Regions from separate parts of the Streptomyces monticola genome, predicted to be linked through region 3. Evidence: riboswitches for the same ligand, from Rfam matches in the RefSeq annotation. Region 3 holds a riboswitch; each other region holds the start of a gene.
What was found. Region 3 has a riboswitch for cyclic di-AMP ahead of ACFQVC_RS24735 (C40 family peptidase). Riboswitches for the same ligand answer to the same signal wherever they lie in the genome.
Positions count from the first base shown of each region.

Region 1: it holds a riboswitch for cyclic di-AMP, as region 3 does, so the genes downstream of both, ACFQVC_RS38995 (M23 family metallopeptidase) here and ACFQVC_RS24735 (C40 family peptidase) in region 3, are expected to answer to the same signal.
Region 2: it holds a riboswitch for cyclic di-AMP, as region 3 does, so the genes downstream of both, ACFQVC_RS37520 (transglycosylase family protein) here and ACFQVC_RS24735 (C40 family peptidase) in region 3, are expected to answer to the same signal.
Region 4: it holds a riboswitch for cyclic di-AMP, as region 3 does, so the genes downstream of both, ACFQVC_RS00580 (M23 family metallopeptidase) here and ACFQVC_RS24735 (C40 family peptidase) in region 3, are expected to answer to the same signal.

Region 1 is NZ_JBHTCF010000029.1:58,064-65,894, reverse strand. It holds gene trmB (tRNA (guanosine(46)-N7)-methyltransferase TrmB) at 1-801, shown strand, start outside; gene ACFQVC_RS39005 (PrsW family intramembrane metalloprotease) at 964-2,286, shown strand; gene ACFQVC_RS39000 (aldo/keto reductase) at 2,278-3,222, opposite strand; gene ACFQVC_RS38995 (M23 family metallopeptidase) at 3,402-4,490, opposite strand; cyclic di-AMP (ydaO/yuaA leader) riboswitch at 4,502-4,684, opposite strand; gene ACFQVC_RS38990 (PP2C family protein-serine/threonine phosphatase) at 4,887-6,059, opposite strand; gene ACFQVC_RS38985 (MDR family MFS transporter) at 6,148-7,464, opposite strand; gene ACFQVC_RS38980 (PLP-dependent cysteine synthase family protein) at 7,461-7,831, opposite strand, start outside.
Region 2 is NZ_JBHTCF010000026.1:6,042-13,872, forward strand. It holds gene ACFQVC_RS37510 (cytochrome P450 family protein) at 1-645, shown strand, start outside; gene ACFQVC_RS37515 (transglycosylase family protein) at 798-1,808, shown strand; cyclic di-AMP (ydaO/yuaA leader) riboswitch at 2,002-2,182, shown strand; gene ACFQVC_RS37520 (transglycosylase family protein) at 2,187-2,906, shown strand; gene eno (phosphopyruvate hydratase) at 3,385-4,671, shown strand; gene ACFQVC_RS37530 (FtsB family cell division protein) at 4,775-5,263, shown strand; gene ACFQVC_RS37535 (DUF501 domain-containing protein) at 5,304-5,837, shown strand; gene ACFQVC_RS37540 (Ppx/GppA phosphatase family protein) at 5,909-6,850, shown strand; gene ACFQVC_RS37545 (NAD(P)/FAD-dependent oxidoreductase) at 7,275-7,831, shown strand, end outside.
Region 3 is NZ_JBHTCF010000011.1:151,477-159,307, forward strand. It holds gene ACFQVC_RS24725 (M23 family metallopeptidase) at 1-1,128, shown strand, start outside; gene pcrA (DNA helicase PcrA) at 1,371-3,875, opposite strand; cyclic di-AMP (ydaO/yuaA leader) riboswitch at 4,083-4,247, shown strand; gene ACFQVC_RS24735 (C40 family peptidase) at 4,254-5,420, shown strand; gene ACFQVC_RS24740 (hypothetical protein) at 5,547-5,900, opposite strand; gene ACFQVC_RS24745 (C40 family peptidase) at 6,226-7,284, shown strand; gene ACFQVC_RS24750 (GNAT family N-acetyltransferase) at 7,397-7,831, opposite strand, start outside.
Region 4 is NZ_JBHTCF010000001.1:139,699-147,529, reverse strand. It holds gene ACFQVC_RS00585 (GntR family transcriptional regulator) at 1-483, opposite strand, end outside; gene ACFQVC_RS00580 (M23 family metallopeptidase) at 706-1,494, opposite strand; cyclic di-AMP (ydaO/yuaA leader) riboswitch at 1,508-1,668, opposite strand; gene ACFQVC_RS00575 (M16 family metallopeptidase) at 1,864-3,231, opposite strand; gene ACFQVC_RS00570 (M16 family metallopeptidase) at 3,249-4,619, opposite strand; gene ACFQVC_RS00565 (DNA gyrase/topoisomerase IV subunit A) at 4,926-7,376, shown strand; gene ACFQVC_RS00560 (CobW family GTP-binding protein) at 7,412-7,831, opposite strand, start outside.

The DNA.
Region 1 (7,831 bases), on a different contig from region 3:
CCCGAATCCGCGCCCATCCCCGACGACCGCGCCGCGGACACCGCTCCCGAGGCATCCCGCCGCAGCCGCCCCAAGGGCGAGCCCCGCTTCCCCGACGGCCCCGCGCCCGATCCGGCGGGCTCGCACCACGAGCGCCGGATCCGCAGCTTCCAGCCGCGCCGCAGCCGGGTCACCACCAGCCAGGCCGAGTATCTGCAGCGGCTCTGGCCCAAGTGGGGCCTGGACATCGACGGCCTCCGGCGGCTCGATCTGGACGAGATGTTCGACGGTCTGCCCGTCGTCCTGGAGATCGGCTTCGGCATGGGCGAGGCCACCGCGCAGATGGCGGGCGACGACCCGGCCACCGGGATCCTCGCGGTCGATGTGCACACCCCCGGCATGGGCAATCTGCTCGGCCTCGCCGACCGCAACGGCCTGACCAACATCCGGGTGGCCAACGGCGACGCGATCATCCTGCTCCGCGAGATGCTGCGTCCCCAGTCCCTCGACGGCCTGCGCGTCTACTTCCCCGACCCCTGGCCGAAGAAGCGCCACCACAAGCGCCGGCTGATCCAGCCCGAGTTCCTCACGCTCGCCGCGCCCTCCCTCAAGCCGGGTGCGCTCGTCCACTGCGCGACCGACTGGGAGCCGTACGCGGAGCAGATGCTCGAAGTGCTGACCGCGCACCCCGGCTACGAGAACACCCAGGAGGACGGCGGCTACGCCCCGCGCCCCGCCCACCGCCCCCTGACCCGCTTCGAGGGCCAGGGCCTCGACAAGGGTCACGTGGTCCACGACCTGCTGTTCCGCCGCACAGGCTGAGAGACCGAGCGAACGGGCCCGGCCGGACCCGGGCCCCAGCCACGGGCCGGCCCCGCACCCCCGTACCGCACGGGTCCGCCCCGCACCCCGTACCGCACGAAATCCGCCTCATCCCCAAGGCACCGTCGCGCCGACTGCGAGGCGCTCGTTAGGGTCGGGGCCGTGACCGTCTCGCCGCTGCCTCCGACTCCGCCCGGCGCCCCCGCCGGTCCGCGGACGGGCAGGCCCGCGCACTGGTGGCAGCGGCGCTCGGTCAAGGCAGGGGCGCTGATCACGCTGCTCGCGCTCTCCGGTCTGGTGATCCTGGCCCTGGTCAGGGAGCAGACCGGAACCGAGGGCTTCCTGGTCGGGCTCGGTCTCGCCGTACTGCCCGTGCCCCTGCTCATAGCCGCGTTCCGCTGGCTGGACCGTGTGGAGCCGGGCCCCTGGCGGAACTTGATCTTCGCTTTCTCCTGGGGCGCCTGCGCGGCCGCGCTGATAGCGATCGTCGCGAACTCCTTCGCGACCCGGTGGATAGCGACCGCCACCGCCGACCCGACGAGCGCGGACACCCTCGGCGCGACCGTGATCGCACCGGTCGTCGAGGAGCTGGCCAAGGCGGCCGCCGTCCTGCTGGTCTTTCTGTTCCGCAGACGGGACTTCACCGGCATCGTCGACGGCGTGGTGATAGCCGGGGTCACCGCCACCGGCTTCGCGTTCACCGAGAACATCCTCTATCTGGGCAACGCCTACGGCACGGACGAGGCCAGCGGCATCAAGGGCCTCGCCCTGGACTCGGTCACCGCCGCGACCTTCTTCGTCCGGATCGTCATGTCCCCCTTCGCGCACCCGCTGTTCACGGTCCTGACCGGGATCGGCTTCGGCATCGCGGCGCTCTCCGCGCACCGCCAGCGCGCCCGCCGGCTGCTGCTCCCGGCCGGCGGGCTGCTGCTCGCGATGGGGATGCACTCCATCTGGAACAGCTCGTCCAGCTTCGGCGACTACGGCTTCTTCGCGGTGTACGCGGCCTTCATGCTGCCCGCGTTCGCGCTGCTCACCTGGCTGACGATCTGGACCAGACAGCGTGAGCTGCGCACCATTCGCGCCGAGTTGCCCGCTTACGCCGCGGCCGGCTGGATCGGCCTGCAGGAGCCCTACGCCCTGTCCTCCATGCGGGCCCGCCGGATGGCCCGTGAGTACGCCGCGTACAACGGTGGTCCGGCCGCGGCCCGGGTCGTCGCCGAGTACGAGGCCTTCGTGACCTCGCTCGCGTTCCTCCGGCACCGGGGGCGCCGCGGCCGCGCGGGCGCGGAATTCATCGCCCGGGAGCGCGAGTTGCTGACCGAGATCTGGGCCCGCCGTGACGTGGCCCGCCCGGCCCTCGGCTACGCGGCCAGGGCGACGGCCCCACTCCCCATACCGCCGCCACAGCCGCACACGTACACCTACACGAACACGCTGCCGTATCCGCAGACGTACGCCTACAACCCCTACCGCTCAGGCTGAGGCCGCGGTGAGCTCCGCGATGTCCGCCTCGGTCAGTTCGAGAGCGGCGACTTCGAGGAGTGCGGGGAGCTGCCCGACCGTGCGGGCCGACGCGATCGGCGCCACCACGGTGGGCTGGGCCGCGAGCCAGGCGAGGGCCACCGTCGCGAGCTCCGCGTCGTGCGCGGCCGCCACCTTGTCCAGGGCGGCCAGGACCTTCCGGCCCCGCTCGGTGGCGAGGTGCTTGCCCGCGCCCTCGGCCCGCGCGCTGTCCACATCGGCGCCCGGCCGGTACTTGCCGGTGAGGAAGCCGGAGGCCAGGGCGTAGTAGGGCACGGCGGCGAGACCGCCCTTGGAGGCGACTTCCTGGAGCTCGCCCTCGTAGGTGTCGCGCGAGACGAGGTTGTAGTGCGGCTGCAGCGCCGCATAGCGGGCCAGGCCCTCGCGCTCGGCGAACTCCAGGGACTCGCGCAGCCGCTCGGGCGAGATGTTGGAGGCGGCGACGGCCCGGACGGTGCCCGCGCGGACCAGTTCGTCGAGCGTGGACACGATCTCCTCGACCGGCACCGACGGGTCGTCGTAGTGCGTGTAGTAAAGGTCGATGTAGTCGGTGCCGAGCCGGCGCAGGGACGCCTCGACTCCGGCCTTGATGGTGGCGGGAGCGAGACCGCGGAGCTCGGGGTGGGCGCCGACCTTGGTGGCGATGACGACATCGGAGCGGTTGCCGCGGGCGGCAAGCCACTTGCCGATCAGGGTCTCGGACTCGCCGCCCTGATTGCCGGGCACCCACGCGGAGTAGGCGTCGGCGGTGTCGATGAAGTTGCCGCCGGCCTCGGTGTAGGCGTCGAGCACGGCGAAGGAATGCTCCTGGTCGGCGGTCCAGCCGAAGACATTGCCGCCGAGTGCCAGCGGGAAGACCTCGAGGTCGGAGGAGCCAAGGGTGCGCAGAGAAGTCATACGGTGATCAACAACCGCCGCCTGCGGGGATATTCCGGACAGGAACCCGCAGGGGCCCGGACAGGACCCCGCAGGACGGCGCCGTTGAAGACATGCCTCACCTCACCGATGGCATGCCTTGGACCGACAGCCCTGACGTCGGGGGGTAGGCCGCCAGGACTGCCGGAATCCAGGTGATGTCAGGGGTTGAGGCCCTTGCTCTGCAGCCATGCCGCCGGGTCGACCAGCTCGCCGCCGGACTTGACCTCCAGGTGGAGGTGCGGCCCTGTGGAGTTGCCGGTGGAGCCGACACGGCCGATGACATCGCCGGTGGTGACCTTCTGGCCCACGCTGACGTTCATCGATGACTGGTGGTTGTACGCGATCTCCGTGCCGTCCTCGAGTTCGAGGACGGTGCGGTAGCCGTAACTGCCGGACCAGCCCGCTTCCTTGATGGTGCCGGTGTGCGTCGCCTTGATCGGCGTACCGGTCGGAGCGGCGAAGTCCAGGCCCGTGTGGTAGCCGGAGGCCCACATGGAGCCGGCCTGGCCGTAGGTGGTGGAGATCGTGTACGAGGAGAGCGGGAGCACAAAGCTCCTGGCCAGCTTGGCGAGGCGCTCGGCCTCCGCCTTGCGGCGGGCCTCTTCCTCCGCCTTGCGCTTGGCCTCGGCGGCCTTGCGCTCGGCCTCGCTCTGCTGCGCCGCGGCCTTCTCGGCGGCGGCCTTGGCGGCGGCGTCGGCCGCGGCGGCCTGCTCGGCGGCGGCCGCTTCGTCCTGCTTGGACTCGGCCTGCTGCATGATGCGGGTGCGCAGGGCCTCGCCGGCGTCGGCCGACTGGGCCTGCGGCTCGCCCCCGATCTCGGCGACCGGAGTGGCGGCGGATGCGGCGGTGGCCTGGGTGACCCCCGAGAACCCGGAGTCGTCACCGGAGTCCGAAGACCCGGAGTCGTCGGATATCAGCGAACCGACGCCCGGCAGCGACTCGGCCTCGGGCAGCGAGTCGGTGACACCCGAGAGGTCGGGCAGGGATATCGGTACCGGAGGACGGTCCTTGGCGGTCGCGATGCCGCCCGCTCCGACGGCGGCGATGACGCCGACGCCGAGGACCGTGGAGCTACGCGCGAAACCGCCGCGCTGCTTGCCGACGCGGTGCCTGCCACGTACGGGGCGAATGGACTCCTCGGTGGGGTTCCACTCTTCCCAGGGCTCCTCGTCGTAGCCGAACTCATGGTCGGCGTCCGGAACATACGAGGATTCGGCGGTCCTGCTTCGGCCAGACGGGGTCGCCACGGGGGCGCACTCCTTTCCTTCCTTCTCGCCTACCGGGTTAGCTGACGGGTTCGGAACAGGAAGGTTTCCTACGGGCGCCTCGGTGCCGTGACCATCTCTGCGGACTCCGCAGTGGACAGTCCCGGCGAAGGTGTCCGATTCACCCCAAGTTGGTGGTTCCCCGGCTCCCTTGCGGGATTAAGCGTGTGCGCACGGAGCCGACTCTTGTGACGGCTGGGACGACCGCGCTGCGTTATCGAACGTTAATAGACAGCGGTACCGGATTCCAAGCTGTTCCGGCTGATCGTTCATGGCTATGGCCAGGGCTTAATAGGACACGAGGGGGCGGAACCGGGCGAGTTGACCCGCGCTTACCGCGATTCTTTGGCCTCCCTTTTGCTGACGGTTCGTCAGTTGTTATGCGGAGGGCTGCTCTTCCCTCACTGAGGGTGAGGGTGCGGGCCGCCGTACCGCGAGCAGCGCCATGTCATCGGTCGTCCCACTGCCCCCGGTGTGCGCTCGTACCTCATCGGCCACAGTGGTGAGCAGAGCGTCGGGCTCGGCGAACATCCGGCCCCTGAGGCGCGCTGCCGGGTTGTAGAACGCGCCCTGCTCGTCACGCGCCTCGGACAGGCCGTCCGTGTAGAAGAGCAGCGTGGCCCCGCACGGAAAACCCGCCTCCTCCGCGTGGTCCGGCCAGGTCCCCAGGTCGCCCATGCCGAGCGGCAGCGCCGCCTGGGCGGGGCGCAGCACCCGCAGCACCCCGTCCGCGTAGAGCATCAGCGGCTCCGGGTGGCCGCGGTTGATGAGGCGTACGGCCTCCTGCTCGTGCGGCAGCTCCGCGAGCACCGCGGTCGTGAAGCCCTCGAAGGCGTCGAGGCCGTCGCGCCGGGTGCCCTCACGCGCGAGGGCCCGTTCCAGGCGCTGTGCCACCGCCTCCAGGGTGGCCTCCTGCTCGGCGGCCTCGCGGAAGGCACCGATCACGACCGCGACCGCCTCGACCGCGCCGAGCCCCTTGCCGCGTACGTCGCCGACGATCAGCCGGACGCCGTGCGGGGTGTCCTGCACCGCGTACAGGTCACCGCCGATGAACGCGTCCGCCTGCGCGGCCTCGTACCGCGCGGCCACCTCGAAGCCCCCGATCCGGCCATCGGGCTCGGGCAGCACGGCCCGCTGGGCGGCCTCGGAGATCTCCCGCGCGGAGGCCAGCTTCTCGCCCCGGTGGCGTACGACGACATTGATGAGGACGGCCAGGGCGGCCACGGTGATCACATTGACCAGTTCCGTGGCCTCCTGAGGGCGGCCGAGGGTGCCGTAGTGCAGCTGGAGGCCGAGGACGGAGAGCGAGGCGGCGATTCCGGTCAGCAGGGTGGCGGCGAGCCCGAAGAACGGAGCGGCGATCAGCGGCGCCGCCGAGAACAGCGGCGCGGCGGTGAAGCGGGGCGGCGTGAGCAGCGCGGAGATCAGGCCGACCACGACGAGCAGCACCGGCAGGGCGCGTACGAAGGAGTGCGCGTGCGTGAGGTGGGGTGCCTTCCGCTTTCCGTGCTCGTCCGGGTCCTCGCCCGCACTGCCTCCTGGCTGCCCCACCGGTATCTCCTGCCACATCCGCACCGCGGTGGCGGACCTGTGCCGCTCCCCACCCAGGGTTGACGCACCCGGGGCGGGGAGCGAGTCCTCAGCGGCCGTATGAGTTACCCGGCGGGTGCGTGCGAGCGCCCGGACCAGGCTCGCGGATCACATCCCGCACCGTCGCCCCCGGCACCGCAGATCGCCCTGCGGGCTCGTCCTCAAGCGCCGGACGGGCTGGATTTGCCAGCCACCCGCCACGGGCGAGCGACCCCACCGCCAGCGCGCAGGCCCCGCCCAGGGCCGCGAGGATCAGCCAGGTCAGTGCCGGGTTGCCGGTGCGCCGTGACAGGTCGAGCAGTGCGCCCGTGCCCAGGTTCCCCGCGGTGATGCCGATACCGCACACCGTGTTGTAGAGGCCGTAGTGCGTGGCCACCCAGCGGTCCCCCGCGAGGGCCACCACCGTGTCCATCTCGAACGGGTAGAGGACCGCGGTCCCCGCCGCGAGCACGGCCGCGCACACGAGGAGCGCCACCGCACCGCCGCCGAAGGCAGCGGGAGCGAGAAACGCGACCCCCATCAGGCCGAGCCCCGCCACCAGGCACTGGTCACGGGTCCAGCGCCGCTTGCACCAGTCGGTGATCCGCAGCTGCCCGAAGAGCGCGACCAGGCCCGAGACCACGAACAGGGCCGTCGTCACCACGGAGCTGTCCGCGGCGAGCGGCAGCGCCAGATAGACCTGGAAGGACAGGACGTACGAGCCGGTCATCGCGCCGGAGAAGAGCCAGAACGCCTTGTTGCCGAGTACGGTCCGCCACTGGCCGCGCTCCTCGCCCGCGCCCGGGGCCCGGCGGCGTACCGGCAGATACGCGATCTGCACGGCGGACAGGGCTGCGAACAGCACCGCCGAGACACCGCAGGCGAGCCGGAAGTCCACGCCGATCAGGGCGAGCCCGACGAGCGGCCCGAGCAGGATGCCCGCCTGGTAGAAGACGTTGAACAGCGCGAAGGCCTCGACGCGGCGTTCGGGACCGGCCTCGGCGGCGACGTACGCGCGTACCGCCGGATTGAACAGCGCCCCCGCGAGCCCGGTCGCCACCGAGGCGGCGAGCAGCACCGCCAGGCCGTCCGCGAAGGCGAGCGCCCCGAACCCGACGGTCCGCAGTGCGCACCCGGCGACGATGAGGGGCTTGAAGCCGAGCCGGTCCGCGAGCGCGCCGCCGACCAGGAACATGCCCTGCTGCGACAGGTTCCGGGCCCCGAGCACCAGGCCGACGGCCCAGGCGGCGAGCCCGAGGTCCCCCGACAGATGCGCGGCGAGGTACGGCATCAGCATGTAGAAGCCGAGGTTGATGGTGAACTGGTTGACGAAGAGCAGGCGGGCTGCGGGCTCGAAGGCGCCCACCCGCTTCCAGAGCGCGATCACCGGGCGGCCGTCCGGTCCGTGACGCGCCGGGTCCAGCCGTGCACCTCGCCTCGGCACGGCTCGTACGGCTCCGGGCGGTCGGGCACGGGGCCGCCGGTGAGACCGTCCCCGAGGCCGTTCCTGGCGCAGAACTCGTCGTTGAAGACGGTGTCGAAGTAGCGCTGGGGGCCGTCGGGGAACACGGCGGCGATCCGGGTGCCGCGCGGCCGGGTGCGCGCCAGCCAGCCGGCGACGAGGGCGACCGCGCCCACGCTCCAGCCGCCCGTCGCGAACTGCCGCTCCGCGAGCCGCCGGGCGCAGGCGACCGCCTCCGCGGGCCCCACCCAGTGGATCTCGTCGAAGGCCCCGTGGTCGACGTTGCGTGGAT
Region 2 (7,831 bases), on a different contig from region 3:
GCCGAGCTCATCCACCGCAAGCGCGAGGAGCCCGGCGACGATCTGATCTCCGGCTTGATCAGGGCCAGCGACCACGGCGAGCACCTCACCGAGAACGAGGCCGCGGCGATGGCCTTCATCCTCCTCTTCGCCGGCTTCGAGACCACGGTCAACCTCATCGGGAACGGTACGTACCAACTCCTGCGCCACCCCGAGCAGCGCGAGCGTCTGCAGCGCTCCCTGGCGGCGAGGGAGAGCGGCCTCCTGGAGACCGGCGTCGAGGAACTCCTGCGCTACGACGGCCCGGTCGAGCTGGCCACCTGGCGGTTCGCCACCGAGCCGCTGACGGTCGGCGGCCAGGCCATCGCCGCCGGCGACCCGGTCCTGGTGGTGCTCGCCGCCGCCGACCGCGACCCGCAGCGCTTCGCCGGGCCCGACACCCTCGACCTCGCCCGCCGCGACAACCAGCACCTCGGCTACGGCCACGGCATCCACTACTGCCTCGGCGCCCCGCTCGCCCGGCTCGAAGGCCAGACGGCGCTCGCGACCCTGCTGCGCCGCCTTCCGGATCTACGGCTTGCGGTGGAACCGGATGAATTGCGCTGGCGCGGCGGCCTGATCATGCGTGGACTGCGCACGCTGCCGGTCGAGTTCGGCCCCGAGTGACAAGCCATAGAACTGACGGGGCGTCAAGACTGTGACTTTCACGTGATCTCCGCTGCATCGCCTTGTGACAAGCGTTCGACTCTCGCTACGTTCACTGTCGGCTCAGCAGCCACGGCAGCAGTCATGCCGGCAGTCACGCGAAAGGGAACCGCATGCTCTCCGGTAACGGCCGTCACCGACGCCCCCGCCAGGCTCCGGCCCTCGTGGTCGCGGCAGGCGTCACCGGATCGGCCATCGCCATCCCGCTGCTCGGCGCGGGCAGCGCGAGCGCCGCGGACGCCGCCACCTGGGACCGGCTCGCCGAGTGCGAGAGCGGCGGCGTGTGGAGCGCCGACATGGGCAACGGCTATTACGGCGGACTGCAGTTCACCCAGGCGACCTGGGAGGAATTCGGCGGCCTCGAGTACGCCCCGAGCGCCGACCTCGCCAGCCGTGCCCAGCAGATAGCCGTCGCCGAGCAGGTACTCGCCGAGCAGGGGCCGGGGGCCTGGCCGACCTGCGCCCCGGTCGCGGGCCTGGCGACCGAGGCTCCGGCGGAGCCCACGCCGACGCCCACGCCCACCGACCCGGGGTCCGAGAAGCCCGCGCCCGAGAAGCCCGCGCCGGGTGAGACGGAGACCGGGCCCTCCGAGCCGGACGGGACGCAGTCGCCGCAGCCGGAGTCGCCATCGGGCGAGCGTCCGTCGGACGAGCGGCCCGCGGACGAGCACCCCACCGACGAGCCGCCCACCGACGCCCCGTCAGCTGACGATCCGTCCGACGGCGCCCCCTCCTCCGGTGCGCCGACCGAACAGCCCACGACTCCGCCGTCCACCGACACTCCGGATGAATCGGGAGACAAGAGTCACGACGAGGGCGCGGGCAAACCGGACAACTCACATCAAGACGGCAAGGGTCGGCACCGCGGCGACCGCGCCCCGGAGGGTCCGGACGAGGGTCGCGACGGCAACTCGTCGGGCCGGCACGCCTCGCGCGGCGACGACTCCCGCGACGGCGGCGAGGGCGGCTATGAAGTCCGCCCCGGCGACAGCCTCTCGGCCATCGCCGCGAGCCGCGGCGTCGACGGCGGCTGGCCCGCTCTCTACGCCGCCAACGAGAAGACCGTCGGCGGCGACCCGGATCTCATCCTTCCCGGTCAGCACCTTGATCTGACCGGAAAATAACGGCAGTTCGGACATCGCTCCGCGGTGAATGTCCGTAATAAAGAGACATCGGCCCCGGTGAGAGATGGGTCTCATCAGCCCAGATCGTCTTTGTATTTCTGCCGATCGCATGTTTACGGTCGTGACCGCTCGCCACTGGCGGGCCCCGATGGCCGTCACGCCGAATCCTGCCGGCGGCTCTTGGGCACAGTCGTCGCGTAAAGCGCCGTAGGCAGGAGCGGGGGACCCAAGGTTTGTGCCGGGGCCGCACGTTGAGAGACGCGCGGACCGGCTTGGGGTGAAGCCGCCGGTACGTCCACGACGTACCCGGTGGCCGGGCAACTCACTTGGCCCGAACCCGACAGCTCACCTCGCAGGCGTCGGTGAGGGGATATCTCCATGCTGTTTTCCGGCAAGGGCAAGCACCGTCGTATGACCAAGGCCGAGAAGGCCGGCCGCGCCGTCGCCGTCGCCGGCGTCGCCGGTGCCGCGGTCGCCGCGCCGCTGATGACCGCGGGCACCGCCTCCGCCGCCACCTCCTCCGAGTGGGACGCCGTCGCACAGTGCGAGGCGGGCGGCAACTGGTCGATCAACACCGGCAACGGCTACTACGGCGGCCTGCAGTTCTCCGCCTCCACCTGGTCCGCGTACGGCGGCACCAAGTACGCCGCCACCGCCGACCAGGCCTCCAAGGCCCAGCAGATAGAGATCGGCGAGAAGGTTCTCGCGGGTCAGGGCAAGGGCGCCTGGCCGAACTGCGGCACCGGCCTGTCCAACGCCGCGTACAGCGGCGGCGGTTCGCAGCAGCAGAGCGCCCCCGCGCAGGAGTCCGCCCCGCAGCAGCAGGAGCAGAAGTCGGCGCCGCAGCAGCAGGCCGCTCCGCAGACCGAGGCCCCCAGCACCAAGGCCGAGACCCCGAAGAAGACCGTCGAGACCCCGACCGGCAAGAAGGTCGAGAAGGGTGACGGCGAGTACAAGGTGAAGACCGGCGACACCCTCTCGAAGATCGCCGAGGCGGAAGGCGTCAAGGGCGGCTGGCAGAAGCTGTACCAGCTGAACAAGGACATCATCGACGACGCCGACTTCATCTTCCCGGGCCAGCAGCTGCACCTGAAGTAAGCAGCCGTACCTGAAGCGGGCAGCCGCGCCCGCAGCGGGCGGCCACGCCTGAAGCGGGCGGCCACGCCTGAAGCAGCCGGTACGCGTCGCCCGGCCGGCCGAGCAGTACCCCCACCACCACTCGGCCAGGCCAGGCGCGCGGCCCGTACCGCGGTCACATCCCCCCCACACCCCGCCCCGGCGCGCATTCCCCCGTACGCGCCGGGGCGGGGTCATGTCCGGACGCCCGCGCCTCGAACGCGGGCCGGAAGGCGCTCGTGAATTTGTCCACTCTGTGACTACTGCCCAGTAATAAAGAGGTCGGCAACGAGGTCTTTTGCCCCGCACTGCGGGCCTTCGGGCCTCTTTTCGTCCCAGGGGACGGGCGGTCGGCTGGCCGAAGCCGTCGGGGCGGTTAGGCTCGGGAGACGCAAGGCCATGCAGACCGCGGCGCACGCACAAAGTGCGTCCACCCCTATGCGTCACATCCCAGAAGGAGATGCTCGTGCCGTCCATCGACGTCGTCGTAGCCCGGGAAATCCTGGACTCCCGAGGCAACCCCACGGTCGAGGTCGAGGTCGGCCTCGACGACGGCAGCACGGGTCGTGCTGCCGTTCCGTCCGGTGCCTCCACCGGTGCCTTCGAGGCCATCGAACTCCGTGACGGTGACCCCAACCGTTACCAGGGCAAGGGCGTCGAGAAGGCCGTCCTCGCCGTCATCGAGCAGATCGGCCCGGAGCTGGTCGGCTACGACGCCACCGAGCAGCGCCTGATCGACCAGGCCATGTTCGACCTGGACGCCACCGACAACAAGGGCTCGCTCGGCGCCAACGCCATCCTCGGCGTCTCGCTCGCCGTCGCCCACGCCGCCTCCGAGGCCAGCGACCTGCCGCTCTTCCGCTACCTGGGCGGCCCCAACGCGCACCTGCTGCCGGTGCCGATGATGAACATCCTGAACGGCGGCTCGCACGCCGACTCCAACGTGGACATCCAGGAGTTCATGATCGCCCCGATCGGCGCGGAGTCCTTCTCCGAGGCCCTGCGCTGGGGCACCGAGGTCTACCACACGCTCAAGAAGGTCCTGAAGGACAAGGGCCTGGCCACCGGCCTGGGCGACGAGGGCGGCTTCGCCCCGAACCTGGACTCCAACCGCGAGGCCCTCGACCTGATCGTCGAGGCCATCAAGCAGGCCGGCTACGAGCCCGGCCAGCAGATCGCGCTCGCCCTGGACGTCGCCGCCTCCGAGTTCTACAAGGACGGCAAGTACCAGTTCGAGGGCAAGGACCGCTCCGCGGCCGAGATGACCGAGTACTACGAGGAGCTCGTCTCCGCGTACCCGCTCGTCTCCATCGAGGACCCGCTGTACGAGGACGACTGGGCGGGCTGGAAGGTCCTCACCGACAAGCTGGGCAGCAAGGTCCAGATCGTCGGCGACGACTTCTTCGTCACCAACCCGGAGCGCCTGGCCCGCGGTATCGAGGAGGGCTCCGCCAACTCCCTCCTGGTCAAGGTCAACCAGATCGGTTCGCTGACCGAGACCCTGGACGCCGTCGAGCTGGCCCAGCGCAACGGCTACAAGTGCATGATGTCCCACCGCTCCGGCGAGACCGAGGACGTCACCATCGCCGACCTGGCCGTCGCCACCAACTGCGGCCAGATCAAGACCGGCGCCCCGGCCCGGTCCGAGCGCGTCGCCAAGTACAACCAGCTGCTCCGTATCGAGGAGATCCTCGACGACGCCGCGGTGTACGCGGGCCGCTCGGCCTTCCCGCGCTTCAAGGGCTGACACAGCCCCTGGGGCCCGTAGAAAGCCCGGTTACGTACGTCCCCGCACTCGGTCCCGTACCGTGTGCGGGGACGTACGCGCGTATCGGGGAGGCGGGTCAGTCGTGGCAGCAGCGAAGAAGGACCGTGACCGGTTCTCCACCGCCACACGCCTGCGGCTGTTCGGCGAGCAGACCGCGGCCCGCGTCTACCGCTCCCAGACCCGCCGCCAGGCCCGCCGCTCCCGGCTCACCGGCCGCGCGGCCCTGCTCGCCCTGGTCCTGTGCTCGCTGATCGTGGCGCTCGCGTACCCGATAAGGCAGTACGTCGCCCAGCGTGCCGACATCCAGGAGCAGGAGCGCAAGCTGGCCGACGCCCGGGAGCGGACCGAGGAGCTGCGCGACGCGAAGGCCCGCTGGCAGGACCCCGCGTACGTGGAGCGCCAGGCCCGCGAGCGCCTGCACATGCAGCTGCCCGGCGAGACCGGCTTCACCGTGCTCGACCCGGACGCCGAGACCCGGCGCCGCACCGACCGGGGCGCGGCCGACCGTGCCTGGTATGTCAACCTCTTCGACGGCGTCGACAAGGCGGACCGCAGCAGCACCGACGACTGACGCCGTCGTACAACACTCACCGAAAGACATAAGCACCGGCATGGAAACGCCCCCGCCCTCCACCCCGCGCACCGAGCCCACCGACGCCGACGTCGAGGCCTTCAAGCAGCAGCTCGGCCGCCCGCCGCGCGGCCTGCGGGCCATCGCCCACCGCTGCCCGTGCGGTCAGCCGGACGTGGTGGAGACGGCCCCGCGGCTTCCCGACGGCACCCCCTTCCCGACGCTGTACTACCTGACGTGCCCGAAGGCCGCCTCGGCGATCGGCACCCTCGAGGCCAACGGCGTGATGAAGGAGATGACCGAGAGGCTCGCCGTCGACCCCGAGCTCGCCGCGGCCTACCGCGCCGCCCACGAGGACTACATCCGCCGCCGCGACGAGATCGAGGAGCTCTCCGGCTTCCCGAGCGCCGGCGGCATGCCTGACCGCGTGAAGTGCCTGCACGTCCTGGTCGCGCACTCCCTCGCCGCGGGCCCGGGCGTGAACCCCCTGGGCGACGAGGCCGTGGCGATGCTGCCCGAGTGGTGGCGCAAGGGTTCGTGCGTGCCCTCCCATACAAGCCCCTCCGGCGATTGAGGAGCGGGGGTCTGGGGGCAGAGCCCCCAGGACACGGCGCCGCACAAGACCACGAACAGGAGCCCCCACCCATGACCCGGGTAGCCGCGATCGACTGCGGCACGAACAGTATTCGCCTCCTCGTAGCCGACGCGAACCCCCGAACCGGGGAACTCCTCGACCTGGACCGGCGCATGACCGTCGTCCGCCTGGGCCAGGGCGTCGACAGGACCGGACGGCTCGCGCCCGAGGCCCTGGAGCGCACCTTCGCGGCCTGCCGCGAGTACGCGGACGTGATCAAGGAACTCGGTGCGGAGCGCATCCGCTTCGTCGCGACCTCGGCCTCGCGCGACGCCGAGAACCGCGCCGACTTCGTGCGCGGTGTCGTGGACATCCTCGGCGTCGAGCCCGAGGTGATCAGCGGTGACCAGGAGGCGCAGTTCTCCTTCACCGGTGCGACCAAGGAGCTGACGGGCCGCACCGACCTGGCCCAGCCGTATCTGGTCGTCGACATCGGCGGCGGCTCCACGGAGTTCGTCGTCGGCACCGACAGCGTCCGCGCCGCCCGCTCCGTGGACGTCGGCTGCGTACGGATGACGGAGCGCCATCTCGTCCACGACGGGAAGGTCAGCGACCCCCCGAGCGAGGCGGAGACCGGCGGGATCCGGGCCGATATCGAGGCGGCCCTCGACCTCGCCGAGGAGACCGTGCCGCTCCGCGAGGCCCGCACCCTTGTCGGGCTCGCGGGTTCGGTGACCACGGTGGCCGCGATCGCGCTCGGCCTCGAGGAGTACGACTCCGCCGCGATCCACCACGCGCGCATCCCCTATGAGCAGGTCGTCGAGATCACCAAGCGGCTCCTGAGCTCGACGCACGCCGAGCGCGCCGCGATCGGGGCGATGCACCCGGGCCGGGTCGATGTGATCGGCTCCGGTGCTCTCGTACTGCTCGCGATCATGGAGCGGATCGACGCCGCCGAGGTCGTCGTCAGCGAGCACGACATCCTCGACGGGATCGCCTGGTCCCTGGCCTGAGAACGGGCACAGCGGGGGCGGGCCGGGCAGGCGAGCGGGGCCGGAGAAGCGGTGCGGCGGGCCGGAAGCGGGACTTCCGGCCCGCTTTCCACAAGAACTTCGTGAAGTTCTTCACAAGGAAAAACGGCCTGATGGGGGTATGTGACGGCCCTTGAGCCCGAATCGGGGAGCGCTACCGGGCGGAGTCACTGATTCCGGATCGTTCCCGGGGTGTGACGGGCGGATGAACCGGGGCGGTGGTCCAGTGCCGACCGGACCCGGAGTGGCAGCTCAGCACGGGTCTCAACGGTCCCGCCAGGCCCCATGGTTCCCTCGCGTGGCCATGAGGTGAGTCACGTGGGCCGCGCAGTGTAGCAGAGGGTGTACAGACCCTTGTGAAGGGGCTCACGAGCGACCCTCGACCAAGGGGTGGATACTCGATGGCATGAGCACCACGGAGCGTCCCAGGATCCTCGTAGTAGGCGGTGGGTACGTAGGCCTGTACGCAGCTCGACGCATTCTGAAGAAGATGCGCTACGGCGAGGCGACCGTCACGGTCGTCGACCCGCGCTCGTACATGACGTACCAGCCCTTCCTCCCCGAAGCCGCCGCCGGCAGCATCTCCCCGCGCCACGTCGTCGTACCCCTGCGACGTGTGCTTCCCAAGGCGGAGGTCCTCACCGGCCGGGTCACCACCATCGATCAGGACCGCAAGGTCGCCACGGTCGCGCCGCTCGTCGGCGAGGCCTACGAGCTGCCCTTCGACTACCTGGTCATCGCCATGGGCGCGGTCTCGCGCACCTTCCCGATCCCCGGCCTCGCCGAGCAGGGCATCGGCATGAAGGGCATCGAGGAGGCCATCGGCCTGCGCAACCACGTCCTCGAGCAGCTCGACAAGGCCGACTCCACGACGGACGAGGAAGTCCGCCGCAAGGCGTTGACCTTCGTCTTCGTCGGCGGTGGCTTCGCCGGCGCCGAGACCATCGGCGAGGTCGAGGACAT
Region 3 (7,831 bases):
CTCGAGCACGGCCAGTCCCTCCTCGAGACCGGCGCGTACGACGCCACCGCCTGGAACTTCGACGGCAGCGCGGCGACCGGCGCCACGGACACCACGGGTGCGTACGACACTGCCGGTGCGTACGACGCGTACGACACGACCGGCTCGTACGACACGACCGGCGCCTACGAGACCTACGGCGCGACGGCCTTCGACACCCCGGCCTTCGGCACGACGGTGTTCGAGCAGCCGGGCGGCGAAACCCCGCAGGCCGAGCCCGCGCAGGGCGAACAGCCGCACGCCGACGGCCGGTTCAGCGAGAGCGAGTTCGCCGGCGCCTCCGCGCCCGGGGACGACGGCCCGTTCCCGGACGAGGCCGACGGCGCGTTCGCCGCGGCCGGTCCGCGCGGCCGCAGCCGCCGCCGCGCCCCCGCCAAGCGCTCCGCGCTGCTCACCGTGGCCGTGCCGTCGGTGTGCGCGCTCGGTGTCGCGGGCGTCGCCGCCGCGTCGGTGGCCGGTGGCTTCGGCAGCGACCAGGGCGAGACGACGACGCAGGCCGCGCCCGACCCCGGCGCCGTCAAACCGGCCGCCGCCAACAACAAGCTGGACACCCAGCTCGCGAATCTCTCCGCGGACGCCGATGACTTCGCCGACCGCGCGAGCCGCACCCAGGAGCGGATCGACCTCAAGGAGCGCCAGGAGGCCGAGCGCAAGCGCAAGGCCGCGGAGGCGGCGCGCAAGGAGGCGATGCGGCCCAAGTTCGCGCTGCCGGTGAAGCAGCACGGGCTGAGCGCCTACTACGGCCAGGCCGGCATCAACTGGATGTCCGTGCACTCCGGGATCGACTTCCCGGTCTCCTACGGCACGCCGGTCCTCGCCGCGACCGACGGCACCGTACGCACCCAGTGGAACAGCGCCTACGGCAACATGGCGATCGTGACCGCCCCCGACGGCACGGAGACGTGGTACTGCCACCTCTCCAGCACGAAGATCCGCAGCGGGTCCGTGAAGGCGGGCGACACGATCGCGTACTCCGGTAACTCGGGCAACTCCACCGGCCCGCACCTGCACTTCGAGGTGCGCCCCGGCGGTGGCTCGGCCATCGACCCGCTGCCCTGGCTGCGCGGCCACGGCCTCGACCCGAACTAAGCGCTCCGCGGCAAGTTCGTTACGGCACCTGCGGGTGCGTCGTGGCTGGTCGCTCCCCCAAGCTCTCGGCTCCGCTCGAGCAGGGGGGACCCCCATCGCGGCGGAGCCGCATATCGACACAGCCCCGCGCCCCTTCGGGGCACGACTGACCGCACCGCACTTCCCCCGAGCCGAACCCGAACCCGCCGGAACCAGGGAGCGCCTCCCGCCTGGGCACGCCCCCTCGCTCGCCGACGGACAGGTCAGAGCTTCTCGACCGGTGCGTACCGCAGCAGCAGCACCTTCGGCTTGGGCTCGCCGAAGTCGATCGTCGCCCTCGCCTTGTCTCCCGCGCCCTCGACCGAGACGACCGTGCCGAGGCCGAACTGGTCGTGTGTGACCCGGTCTCCGACCGCGAGCGACACCACCGGCTTGTCGCCGGCGCGCCGGGTCGCGAAGCCCGAGGGGCCGCCGCGGGAGCGGGAGGAGGACAGCGAAGAGACCACGCCGGCCGCGGGGCCGCTCGCGCTCCTGGACGGCGGCGGGGCCATCGGGCCCGTGCGCTTCCAGTCCAGGTGCTGCTCCGGGATCTCCTCCAGGAAGCGGGACGGCGGGTTGTACGACGGCTGGCCCCAGGCCGAGCGCATCGTCGAACGGGTCAGATAGAGGCGCTCGCGGGCGCGGGTGATGCCGACGTACGCCAGACGGCGCTCCTCCTCCAGCTCCTTGACCTGGCCGAGCGCGCGCATGTGCGGGAAGACGCCGTCCTCCATGCCGGTCAGGAACACCACCGGGAACTCCAAACCCTTCGCGGTGTGCAGGGTCATCAGCGTGATGACTCCGCCGCCGTCGTCCTCGTCCGGGATCTGGTCCGAGTCGGCGACCAGCGCGACCTGCTCCAGGAAGTCCGCGAGGGTGCCTGTCGTGCCGGCCCCTTCGCCGTCGTCCCCGTGCTCCTGCTCGAATTCCAGGGCCACGGCGGCGAGTTCCTGGAGGTTCTCGATGCGGGTCTCGTCCTGCGGGTCGGTGGAGGCCTGCAACTCGGCGAGATATCCGGTGCGTTCGAGCACGGCCTCCAGGACCGTGGCCGGGCCCGCGCCGGACTCGACGATGGTGCGGAGCTCTTCCATCAGGGTGTTGAACCGCTTGACCGCGTTCGCCGAGCGGGCCGCCATTCCGTAGGCCTCGTCGACGCGCTTGAGTGCCTGCGGGAAGCTGATCTTCTCGCGCAGCGACAGCGCGTCGATCATCGCTTCCGCGCGGTCGCCGATGCCCCGCTTCGGGACGTTGAGAATCCGGCGCAGCGGGACCGCGTCCTCGGGGTTGGCGAGGACGCGCAGATACGCGAGGACGTCCCTGACTTCCTTGCGTTCGTAGAAGCGGACGCCGCCGACCACTTTGTAGGGCAGGCCGACGCGGATGAAGATCTCTTCGAAGACACGGGACTGGGCGTTCGTGCGGTAGAAGACCGCGACGTCTCCGGCCTTGGCGTCGCGCGCGTCCGTGAGGCGGTCGATCTCCTCGGCGACGAACTGCGCTTCGTCGTGCTCGGTGTCCGCGACGTAACCCGTGATGCGGGCGCCGTCGCCGGCGTTCGTCCACAGGTTCTTGGGGCGGCGGCTCTCGTTGCGCTCGATGACCGCGTTGGCCGCGCTCAGGATGGTCTGTGTGGAGCGGTAGTTCTGCTCCAGGAGGATCGTCGTCGCGTCGCCGTAGTCCTCCTCGAACTGGAGGATGTTACGGATGGTGGCGCCGCGGAAGGCGTAGATCGACTGGTCCGCGTCACCGACGACGCACAGCTCGGCGGGCTCGACCGCGGGCGATCCGTCCGGCAGCGGCGCACCGGTGCCGACCAGCTCCCGCACCAGTGCGTACTGCGCGTGGTTGGTGTCCTGGTACTCGTCGACCATCACGTGGCGGAAGCGGCGGCGGTAGTGCTCGGCGACGTCGGGGAACGCCTGGAGCAGATGGACCGTCGTCATGATCAGGTCGTCGAAGTCCAGGGCGTTGGCCTCGCGCAGCCGCTGCTGGTACATCGTGTACGCCTGGGCGAGGGTCTTCTCGAAGCCTCCCCCAGACTCCGTCTGGGAGGTGCCCCCAGCGGCCTGGCCGACGAAGGTCTCGTCGTCGATCAGTTCGTTCTTGAGATTGGAGACCTTGGCGCTGAAGGACTTCGGCGGGAACTTCTTCGGGTCCAGATCGAGGTCGCGGCAGACCAGGGCCATCAGGCGCTTGGAGTCGGCGGCGTCGTAGATCGAGAACGAGGAGGTGAAGCCGAGCTTCTTCGACTCGCGGCGCAGGATGCGCACGCACGCACTGTGGAAGGTCATCACCCACATCGCGTTCGCCCGCGGGCCCACGAGTTCGGCGACGCGCTCCTTCATCTCGCCCGCGGCCTTGTTCGTGAAGGTGATCGCCAGGATCTGGCCCGGGTGGACATTGCGCTCGGCGAGCAGATACGCGATGCGGTGCGTCAGGACACGGGTCTTGCCCGAGCCGGCGCCGGCGACGATGAGCAGGGGGGCGCCGGAGTGCACGACGGCCGCGCGCTGGTTGTCATTGAGCCCGTCGAGGAGAGCGGCCGGGTCCACCGCGGGGCGGGGGGCGCCGTCGCGGTAGTAGGCGTCGCGCGGCGGGGGCGCGTCGAAGCGCCCGCCGAAGAGGTCGTCCGAAATCTCCTCCGGAGCGTGCTCCTCGGGGGGTGGCGGGGGTCCCTCGGCCTTGGGCTGCAGGTCCGCCAGGAAGCTGTCGTCAAAGAGGCTGCTCATCGCCTACCGAGTCTAGGGCGCCCCACCGACAGTGGGTTCCGGGTTATCAAGACGGTATCCGCATGCTCACTCAGCGCTAAAGTCACGAAAATGTATCGGGCATATCGACCATCAACCTTCCCAGCGGCCACAGCGGTTGGCTAGCGTGCTCCGCGGGCTGCTCGTACCCCCACCGGCGAACCACGCCGGGAACGGGCGGCCTGCGCCGAGTCCGGAGCGCCCAGACGGCAACCCGGAGCCGGGGACCCACCTTGAACCTTGGGGTGAATCGGTCCCGTACAAGAGCACAACGTACGAGACCGTAGGGCAGCCCTTCCGAACCACCCGCCCGAACCCGACAGCTAACCCGGTAGGCGGCCAACGGAAGGAGCGCCTCCTTTGGCGTCGCACCGCAAGCCGCGGTCCAGGTCGGGTCTCATACGTACCTCCCAGGCCGTCGGCATCACCACCGCCGCACTCACCTCCGTGGCCCTGCTGTCACAGACCGCGGGCGCAGCCCCGGCCGAGCCGAAGCCCACGCTCGAAGAGGTCCAGAAGAAGGTCGACGACCTCTACCGGCAGGCCGGCGTGGCCACGCAGAAGTACAACGCCGCCAAGGAGCGCACCGACCAGCAGCGCGGCGAGGTGGACGGTCTGCTCGATCAGGTCGCCAAGCGCACCGACAAGCTCAACGACGCGCGCCGTGAGCTCGGTTCGCTCGCCGCCGCCCAGTACCGCAACGGCGGCACCTCCGAGACCGCGAGCCTGCTGCTCGCCGACGACCCGCAGCAGATGTTCGACCAGCGGCAGCTGATGAGCCGCCTCAGCGACCGGCAGAAGCGTGCCGTCGACGACTTCGAGGCGCTGCAGAACGAGGCCACCGAGAAGCGCGGCGAGGCGCAGAAGAGCCTGGAGACGCTGACCGAGGCGCAGAGCGACCTCAAGGAGAGCAAGCGGGCCGTGCAGTCCAAGCTCTCCGAGGCGCGGGAGCTGCTTTCGAAGCTGACCGCCGAGGAGAAGGCGCGGCTCGCGGCGATCGAGAAGAAGAAGGAAGAAGAGGCCAAGCGCAAGGCCGAGGAACTGGCCCGCAAGCAGGCCGAGGAGGAGCGGCAGCGCAAGGCCGAGGAGGCCGCGCGCCAGGAGCAGGAGGACCAGAACTCCGGCGGCTCCGACAGCGGCTCGGGCTCGGACTCCGGCTCCACCGACACCTCGTACGCCGCCAAGGCCGAGAAGGTGATCAGCTTCGCCGAGGCCCAGATCGGCAAGCCGTATGTGTGGGGCGCCACCGGCCCCGACTCCTACGACTGCTCGGGCCTGACCCAGGACGCCTGGAAGACCGCGGGCATTTCGCTGCCGCGCACCACCTGGGACCAGGTCGAGGTCGGCACCACGGTCAAGACCGCCGACGCCAAGCCGGGTGACCTGGTCTTCTTCTACGACGACATCAGCCACGTCGGCATCTACATCGGCGGCGGCAAGATGATCCACGCCCCGAAGCCGGGCGCGAATGTGCGCGTCGAGTCGATCTACTACATGCCGATCCACAGTGTGGTGCGGCCCGCGTAGAGCGCGCCCTCAGGACACTGAAATCGCGCCCTTAAGACGCGGAAATCGCGCCCTTGAGACGCGCAAATGACGAGGGGCCCGGACCGCTGCGGCGGTCCGGGCCCCTTCTCACGCGGTGGCCGCGGGCTATGTCCAGAGCGTCGCGATGAAGATGTTCACCGTGGTCAGCGCGCCGACCGCGATGAACATCCCCTTGTCCACCCGCTCCTCGTCACGCTTCACATAGACGAGGGCCAGGACGACGATCAGCACCGCCAGCTTGACGCCGATCTTGATGTTGTCGACCGTCTGGCCGTCGGCCTGGTTGAGGCCGACCAGGGCCACGCCCGTGATCAGCATCGTCAGCGCGCCGTGCAGCATCGGGGGCGTGAACCGCGCCGTGCCGTCGCCCATCGCCTTCACCTGCGTCAGGAACCCGCCCAGGAGCGAGGCGATCCCGACGATGTGCAGGGCGACGAAGACATTGATGAGTACGTCCATGAGGCCGGAGCCTAGCCGGGGCCGTACCACCTCCCTGTAGGCAGGTGGGGCACAACAGCCGCATCGGTCGCAGGCCTACGTCGACAGGGCTCCGTGTCCCATCAGTTCAGTCACATACGGTCACCACACTGTGCGCTTGCGCCAGTTACGCACATTCCGTCACCAAGTCGTGACGCTCAGGTTTAGCGTCCTTGCTCAGGTGACCGGCGCCCCATCGCCGCCCCGCCCCGTAGGGCGGCTGCCGGCCACCACCGCCGAGAAGAGGTCCGGCGGCGGCCCGCTCCCCCTGTGCGGGCCGCCGCCGGACGCGTAAGGAAGTGGACGCGTGGCCGCTCACCGAAAGCCCAGACAGCGCTCGCTCAGTGGCCATACGGCCCGCACCGCCGCCACTCTGGCACTCGCCGGAGCAGCGTCGGGTGCGGCCCTCGAAGGAACCGGACACGCGGAGCCACGTCTCACACCGGCCCAGGTGAAGGCCAAGGTCGACCGGCTCTACCACGACGCGGAGATCGCCACCGAGAAGTACAACGGCGCCAAGGAGAAGGCCGAGGCGGCCGAGGACCGCATCGACGCCCTGCAGGACGAGGCCGCCCGCAAGACCCAGCGGCTCGACTCCGCCCGCACCGCGCTCGGTTCGGCCGCCACCGCCCAGTACCGCACCGGCGGCATCGCCCCCGCCGTCCAGCTCGCCCTCGCCTCCGACCCGGACGACTATCTGGAGCGGGCCACGCTCGCCGACCGGGCGAACAGCCGCCAGGCCGCCGCCGTCGAAGGGGTGCGGGAGCAGCTGCGCGAGCTCGACCGGCTGCGCGCGGAGGCCGGCCACGAGCGCGATGAACTCGACGACCAGCGGGCGCGGTTGCGGTCCCACAAGAAGAACATCACCGGCAAACTCGCCTCCGCCGAGCGGCTCCTGAAGCGGCTGACCGCCGAGCAGCAGACCCGGATCACCGAAGGTCTGCACGGCGGGTCCGGTGACGACAGTGCTTCCCGGAGCTCCCGCGATCTGCCGCGCGGCGCCGTCAAGGCCCCCAACGCCCGTGCGGCACAGGCGGTTTCCTTCGCGCACGGCGCCCTCGGCAGCCCTTATGTGTGGGGCGCCGCGGGGCCCGACGCCTTCGACTGCTCCGGCCTCACGCAGGCGGCGTACCGCGCGGCGGGCATCTCCCTGCCCCGTACGACGTATACGCAGATCAATGCGGGCCGGCGCGTCTCACGGGCCGAACTCGCCCCCGGTGACCTGGTGTTCTTCTACTCCGGGCTCAGCCATGTGGGAATGTACGTGGGCAATGGGCAGATGATCCACGCCCCCAATCCCAGCGCGCCGGTACGGCTGGCGCCGGTGGACTCGATGCCGTTCGCGGGGGCCACGCGGGTCTCCTGAGGCCCGGTCCGCTCAGGGCTCAGACGTCCGGTCCGCTCAGGCTCAGACGTCCGGTCCCGCTCAGGCTCAGACGTCCGGTCCGCCCAGGCTCAGACGTCCGGTCCGCCCAGGCTCAGACGTCCGGTCCGCTCAAGGCTCGGACGTCCTGCCCCGACGGCCTGAGGTCGTCCCGCCCCGACGGCCTGAGGTCGCCGAGCGGCAGCCACATCTTCACGTCGTCGAAGCGCTCGTCACCCACCGCGATCCCGCCCGGAAGGCGCCCCCACTCGCGGAACCCGAGCCCCGAATAGAGCTCGATGGCCGCCTGGTTGTTGCCGCGCACACCCAGCGTGAGCAGCTCGAGGCCCGCCGATCGCGCGTCCTCGAGCAGGCCCGAGACGATGGCGGCGCCGAGGCCGAGCCCGCGGGCCGCGGGGTGCGTCATGATCTGCCGGAGCTCCGCGCTGTGCCGGTACGTCGGCACGGCGCCGCGCCGCTGCCACAGGCCGCAGCCGGCCACCTGCCCGTCGGCCGCGGCCACCACGAACCCCGCGTCACCGGCCCGCAC
Region 4 (7,831 bases), on a different contig from region 3:
CTCGACGGTGTACATCCAGGCGATCTTGTGGCGCATCTGCGTCAGCAGGGCGGTGAGGCCGGCGCTTCCGGAGGCCTGGGCGAGCGTCTCGTGGAACCAGCCGCCCAGGGAGCGCAGATCCTCGCTGTGACCTCTGCGGGCCCGCTCCTGACCGAGCCGCACCAGGCCGCGCAGGACCTTGAGATGTGCCTCGGTGCGGCGCTGCGCGGCCCGGGCCGCGCCCAGCGGTTCGAGCAGCAGCCGGACTTCCAGGAGGTCGGCCGCCTCCTGCGCGCTTGGCTCCGCGACGCAGGCGCCCGCGTGTCTGCGGGTGCTGACGAAGCCCTCGGCCTCCAGCGTGCGCAGGGCCTCGCGGACCGGGACCCGGGAGACGCCGTAGCGGCGGGCGAGCACTTCCTCGGTGAGCCGGCTGCCACGCTCGAAGACACCGGCGACGATGTCGTCCCGGATGGCCGTGCATACCGAGTGCGCGGGAATGCGCATGACCGGACCTCCGACTCTTGAAATACGCGCCGCATCCCCGTGAAACGCGGTCGATTGACGCTCGTTCAGCGACGCCGAGAAGTGACTCTATTGCAGCACACTTGAATTTCCGATGGGCGGCGGGAATCCATGGATATCTTTTGGCCAGAACACGCCCCGGGGCCCCACACACAAGGAAGGCCCCCGGCGAGTGCCAGGGGCCTTCCTTGACGCGGCGTCGTGTCAGACGCTCACGCCGTGCGAGCGCAGGTACGCGATCGGGTCGATGTCCGAGCCGTAGTCGGGGGACGTACGGGCCTCGAAGTGCAGGTGCGGGCCTGTCACGTTGCCGGTGGCGCCCGAGAGGCCTATCTGGGAGCCCGGGGTGACGGACTGGCCGACCGAGACGCCGATGGACGAGAGGTGGCCGTACTGCGTGTACGTACCGTCGTTCATCTTGATCACCACGTTGTTGCCGTACGAGCCGCCCCAGCCCGCCTCGACGACGGTGCCCGAGCCGACCGCGTGCACGGCGGTGCCGGACGCGGCGTGGAAGTCGATGCCGGTGTGGCTGCCGGAGGACCAGACGGCGCCGCCGGTCTTGTAGCCGGTGGAGACGTAGGAGCCGGGGATCGGCGAGGTGAAGCTGTTGAGGCGCTTGCGCTCGGCCTCGCGGGCAGCGCGCTCCTTGCGCTCCTTCTCCTCGCGCTCCTTCTTCGCCTTCGCCTCGGCCTTGCGCTTGGCCTCGGCCTCGGCCTTCTCCTCGGCCTTCTTCTGCGCGGCGGCCTGCTCGGCGGCCTCCTGCTGGGCGACGGCCTGGGCGTCGATGTGGTCGGCGAGCGAACCGCCCACGGAGACGGCCTGGTTGATGCCGGTGTCTTCGGCGGCGGCGGTGTCCGCGGCGAGTGCCGGGGAGGCAAGGGTGCCGATGACGCCGGTCGTGGTGAGGGCGGCTACGCCCGCGATGTTGGCGCTCTTGCGCGTCAGACGGTTCGGACGGCGGTGCTTCCCGGTGGCACGGGCGAAGGCCATGAAGTGGCTGTGTCCTTTCCTTCCCTCTCGCCTACCGGGTTAGCTGACGGGTTCGGAGCAGGAAGGTCTCCTACGGACGCCCCCGGTCAGGAGGGCCTCCGATTCACCCCAGGGACTGAGTGGGTCCCCGGCTCCCCTGGCTCGCGCCATGCGGGGACTCGGCGATGACTGTTCGGTGCCGCGGGTGCGGCGCATTGCTGACGAACAGCCGGACCGACGCTAAACGGGACATCTTTCAAACCACAAACACAACGGGCCTTTTGTAGTGCACGCCACAGGGCAGACCCTCAACCACCCTGAAATTTCGGACATAACGGGACCCCGGTGGCACATACACCACCGGGGTCCGAGGTCCGTCGCCCGCTTCTACTAGCCCGTGACAACCGTCACTTCACCGATACCGAGCGCCTTCACGGGCTCGGCGATCTGCGCGGCATCGCCCACGAGGACCGTCACCAGACGGTTCACCGGGAAGGCGCTCACGGCGGCCGCGGTGGCCTCCACGGTGCCGGTCTCCGCCAGACGCCGGTACAGCTGCGCCTGGAAGTCGTCGGGCAGATGCTGCTCGACCTGGTCGGCGAGGGTGCCCGCGACGGCCGCCGCCGTCTCGTAGCGCAGCGGGGCCACGCCGACGAGGTTCTGTACGGCGACATCGCGCTCGGCGTCCGTGAGGCCCTCGGCCGCGAGCGTACGCAGCACCTTCCACAGGTCGTCCAGAGCCGGGCCGGTGTTGGGTGTGTCCACCGAGCCGCTGATGGCGAGCATGGAGGCGCCGCTGCCGTCCGGGCCCGAACGCAGCACCTGGGCGAAGGACCGCACACCGTAGGTGTAGCCCTTCTCCTCGCGCAGGACGCGGTCCAGTCGGGACGTCAGGGTGCCGCCCAGGCAGTAGGTACCGAGGACTTGGGCGGGCCAGACGCTGTCGTGCCGGTCGGGTCCCACGCGGCCGATGAGCAGCTGCGTCTGGACGGCGCCGGGACGGTCGACGATGACGACACGGCCGGTGTCGTCGGCGACGACGGGCGGGACGGGGCGCGACTGTGCCGTGTTGCCCGTCCACTCCCCCAGGGTCTCGGCGAGCATCGCGTCGAGGTCGGTGCCCTCCAGGTCGCCGACCACGACGGCGGTCGCGGTGGCGGGCCGCACATGCGCGTCGTAGAAGGCCCGCACCGCGGTGGCGTCGATGGCCTCGACGGTCTCCTCGGTGCCCTGGCGCGGCCGCGACATGCGCGAGGTGGCCGGGAACAGCTCCTTGGAGAGCTCCTTGGCCGCGCGGCGCGACGGGTTGGCCATCTCGTGCGGGATCTCGTCGAGCCGGTTGCGCACGAGGCGCTTGATCTCGCTGTCCTCGAACGCCGGGGCGCGCAGGGCGTCGGCGAGCAGGCCGAGCGCCTTCGAGAGCCGGGAGACCGGGACTTCGAGGGAGACCCGGACACCGGGGTGGTCGGCGTGCGCGTCGAGCGTGGCGCCGCAGCGCTCCAGCTCGGCGGCGAACTCCTCGGCGGAGTGCTTGTCGGTGCCCTCGGAGAAGGCGCGCGCCATGATGGTGGCAAGGCCGTCAAGTCCCTTGGGCTCGGCTTCGAGCGGCGCGTCCAGGCTGATCTCGACGGCGACGACCTGCTGGCCGGGGCGGTGGCAGCGCAGGACCGTGAGGCCGTTGGGCAGCGCGCCGCGCTCGGGGGCCGGGAACGCCCAGGGCCTGGCCGCGCCCGCCTGGGGCTGCGGGTGGAACTCCATGGTGGCGAGCTGCTCGGTCACTTCGCCGCCTCCTCTTCCTGTGCGGCTTGCTCGGCGGTCCCGTCGGCTTCTGCGCCGTCTTCGGGGGTCACGGGCTCGTACACGAGCACCGCGCGGTTGTCGGGGCGCAGGCGGGCCTTGGCGACCTCCCGCACCTCGTCGGCGGTGACGTCGAGGACCCGGCCGACGGCGGTCAGGGCGAGCTGCGGGTCACCGAACAGGACGGCGTACCGGCACAGTTCGTCGGCGCGGCCCGCGACCGTGCCGAGACGGTCGAGCCACTCCCGCTCCAACTGGGCCTGGGCGCGCTCCATTTCCTCGGGCGTGGGGCCCTCGTCGGCGAACCGGGCGAGCTCCTCGTCGACGGCGGCCTCGATCACGGGCACCTCGACGTCGTGCGAGGTCTTGACGTCCAGCCAGCCGAGCGACGGGGCGCCCGCGAGGCGGAGCAGGCCGAAGCCGGCGGCGACGGCACTGCGGTCGCGGCGCACCAGGCGGTTGTAGAGCCGCGAGGACTCACCGCCGCCGAGGACGGTCAGGGCCAGGTCGGCGGCGTCGCACGCGCGCGTGCCGTCCTCCGGGAGGCGGTAGGCGGCCATCAGGGCGCGGGCCGGCACCTCCTCCTCGACGACCTCGCGCAGCTCCTCGCCGATGCGCTCGGGCAGGGAGCCGTCGCGCGGGGGCTGCTTGCCGTCGTGGCCCGGGATGGAGCCGAAGTACTTCTCGATCCAAGCGAGGGTCTGCTCGGGGTCGATGTCGCCGACGACCGACAGGACCGCGTTGTTGGGCGCGTAGTACGTGCGGAAGAAGTTCCGGGCGTCTTCGAGCGTGGCCGCGTCCAGGTCGGCCATCGAGCCGATCGGGGTGTGGTGGTAGGGGTGGCCCTCCGGGTAGGAGAGCGCGGTGAGCTTTTCGAACGCCGTGCCATAAGGGACGTTGTCGTAGCGCTGGCGGCGCTCGTTCTTGACGACGTCGCGCTGGTTCTCCATCGACTCGTCGTCGAGCGCGGTGAGCAGCGAGCCCATCCGGTCGGCCTCGAGCCACAGGGCCAGCTCCAGCTGGTGGGCGGGCATCGTCTCGAAGTAGTTGGTGCGCTCGAAGCTCGTGGTGCCGTTGAGGGAGCCCCCGGCGCCCTGCACCAGCTCGAAGTGGCCGTTGCCCTTCACCTGGCCGGAGCCCTGGAACATCAGGTGCTCGAAGAGATGGGCCAGGCCGGTACGGCCCTTGACCTCGTGGCGGGAGCCGACGTCGTACCACAGGCAGACCGCGGCGACCGGGGTCAGGTGATCCTCGGAGAGCACCACGCGCAGGCCGTTGGCGAGGCGGTGCTCGGTCGCTGTCAGGCCGCCGGAGCCGGCCTCGGCCGTGGCCGTATGACCCATGGGCATGTAAGTCCCTTCGATCGCGAGATGACGTACGGGGATGGCGCGCCGGTGACGTGCCCGGATGACGGTCGTCATGGCAGACGTCAAGGCAGTCCTGTCACTGTATGCAAGCGCGCGGACATCTGGCGAAGTTCCCGGTGCCGGTACGCCGTGAGCGATCCTCCGGGTACGCCGTAAGCGATGCTCTGAGGCCCTCGCGAGGGCGGATTGGACGGGTCGCGGTCCGCGTTGTCAGTGGCTCGGTCCACAATGGTCCGCGTCAGAACTGGAGATTGCCCCGCACAGGAACGTGAAGGAGCCGCAGCAGCGATGGCCCGCCGCAGCACGAAGACCCCGCCGCCGGACGACTTCGAGGAGAGGATCCTCGACATCGACGTCGTCGACGAGATGCAGGGCTCCTTCCTCGAGTACGCATACTCGGTCATCTACTCCCGCGCCCTGCCCGACGCGCGCGACGGAATGAAGCCGGTGCAGCGCCGCATCGTCTACCAAATGAACGAGATGGGCCTGCGCCCCGACCGCGGCTATGTGAAGTGCGCCCGCGTCGTCGGCGAGGTCATGGGTAAGTTGCACCCCCACGGCGACGCCTCGATCTACGACGCCATGGTGCGCATGGCCCAGCCGTTCTCCATGCGCGTGCCGCTGGTCGACGGCCACGGCAACTTCGGCTCCCTCGGCAACGACGACCCGCCCGCCGCGATGCGGTACACCGAGGCGCGGATGGCCGACGCCACCTCGCTGATGACGGAGTCGATCGAAGAGGACACGGTCGACTTCGCCCCGAACTACGACGGTCAGGAGCAGGAGCCGGTCGCCCTCCCCGCGGCGTACCCCAACCTCCTGGTGAACGGCTCGTCGGGCATCGCCGTCGGCATGGCGACCAATATGGCGCCGCACAACCTCGGCGAGGTCATCGCCGCCGCCCGCCACCTCATCAAGCACCCGGGCGCCGACCTCGAGACCCTGATGCGGTTCATCCCGGGCCCGGACCTGCCCACCGGCGGCCGCATCGTCGGACTCTCCGGCGTCAAGGACGCGTACGAGACGGGCCGCGGCAGCTTCAAGATCCGCGCGACGGTGGCCGTGGAGAACGTGACGGCGCGCCGCAAGGGCCTGGTCGTCACCGAACTGCCCTTCACCGTCGGCCCCGAGAAGGTCATCTCCAAGATCAAGGACCTGGTCGGCGCGAAGAAGCTCCAGGGCATCGCCGACGTCAAGGACCTCACCGACCGCAACCACGGGCTGCGCCTGGTCATCGAGATCAAGAACGGCTTCATCCCCGAGGCCGTCCTGGAGCAGCTCTACAAACTGACGCCGATGGAGGAGTCCTTCGGCATCAACAACGTCGCTCTGGTGGACGGCCAGCCCCTCACCCTGGGCCTCAAGGAACTCCTCGAGGTCTATCTGGACCACCGCTTCGATGTCGTACGCCGCCGCAGCGAGTTCCGCCGCGGCAAGAAGCGCGCCCGTCTCCACCTGGTGGAGGGCCTGCTCGTCGCGCTGCTCGACATCGACGAGGTGATCCGCCTCATCCGCTCCAGCGAGAACTCCGCGCAGGCCAAGGAGCGCCTGATGGAGCGCTTCTCCCTGAGCGAGACACAGACGCAGTACATCCTGGACACCCCGCTGCGCCGCCTCACCAAGTACGACCGCATCGAGCTGGAGTCGGAGCGCGACAAGCTCAACGCGGAGATCGAGGAGCTCACCCGGATCCTCGACTCCGACCAGGAGCTGCGCAAGCTGGTCTCCTCCGAACTGGCCGCCGTGGCGAAGAAGTTCGGCACCGACCGGCGCACGGTCCTGCTCGAATCCGCGGGCACGCCCGCGCAGGCCGTGTCCCTCGAGGTCGCCGACGACCCGTGCCGGGTGCTCCTGTCCTCGACGGGCCTGCTCGCGCGCACGGCCAATGGCGAGGTCTCCTTCGACGCCGAGGCCAAGCGCGTCAAGCACGACGTGATCATCTCCGCGGTGCCCGCGACCCAGCGCGGCGAGGTCGGCGCGGTGCTCTCCTCGGGCCGCCTCCTGCGGCTCAATGTCATCGATCTGCCCCAGCTCCCGGACACCGCGTCCGCGCCCAACCTCTCGGGCGGGGCGCCGGTTTCGGAGTTCCTGAGCCTGGAGGGCGACGAGACGCTGGTCTGTCTGATGACGCTCGACGAGTCGTCGCCGGGCCTCGCGCTCGGCACCGAGCAGGGCGTCGTCAAGCGCGTGGTCCCCGACTATCCGTCGAACAAGGACGAGTTGGAGGTCATCACCCTCAAGGACGGTGACCGCATCGTCGGCGCCGCCGAACTGCGCACCGGCGAGGAGGATCTGGTCTTCATCGCGGACGACGCCCAGCTCCTGCGCTTCCAGGCGTCCCAGGTGCGGCCGCAGGGCCGTCCCGCGGGCGGCATGGCAGGCATCAAGCTCACCGAGGGCGCCAAGGTGATCTCGTTCACGGCGGTGGACCCGGCGGTCGACGCCATGGTGTTCACGGTGGCGGGCTCGCGCGGCACGCTCGACGACTCGGTGCAGACCACGGCCAAGATCACCCCGTTCGACCAGTACCCGCGCAAGGGCCGCGCCACCGGCGGTGTGCGCTGCCAGCGGTTCCTGAAGGGCGAGGACTGCCTGTCCCTGGCCTGGGCGGGCGCGGTGCCCGCGCGGGCCGCACAGCGGAACGGCACACCGGCCGAGCTGCCGGAGGTCGACCCGCGCCGTGACGGCTCGGGCGTCTCGCTGTCGAAGCCGGTGGCGTTCGTCGCGGGGCCTGTGTAACGGCCCCGGCCCCGGCCCCGGCCTCAGTGCAGCGGCTACCCGAGTCCGGGCTCGAGCGCGGGCTCGGGCCCAGCTCCGGTTTCGGCTTCGGCCCCGGTTTCGGCTTCGGCTTCGGCTCCGGTTTCGGCCCCGGTTTCGGCCCCGGTTCCGGGCCCTGGCTCCGACTCCGGCTCACGCTCGTCCACGTACCGCAGGACGCCCCACATGGCTTCGGCCCGGGCGTCCTGCGGTTCCGTGTCCCGGCATCCCTCCAGGTCCGCGCGCAGCCTGCCGCCCTCGACGCCCGAGCCGATGAGCACGAGCTGCGTGACCCGCTCGGCATCCCTGGGCCACGGCTCCGGGTAGAAGCGCAGGAAGCGGCCCACGGCGTGCAGGACGTACCGGTTGCCCGGGTCGTGCGCGCCGAAGTCGACGAACCCCTTGATGCGGTAGAGCCCTTCGGGCCGCGCGTCGAG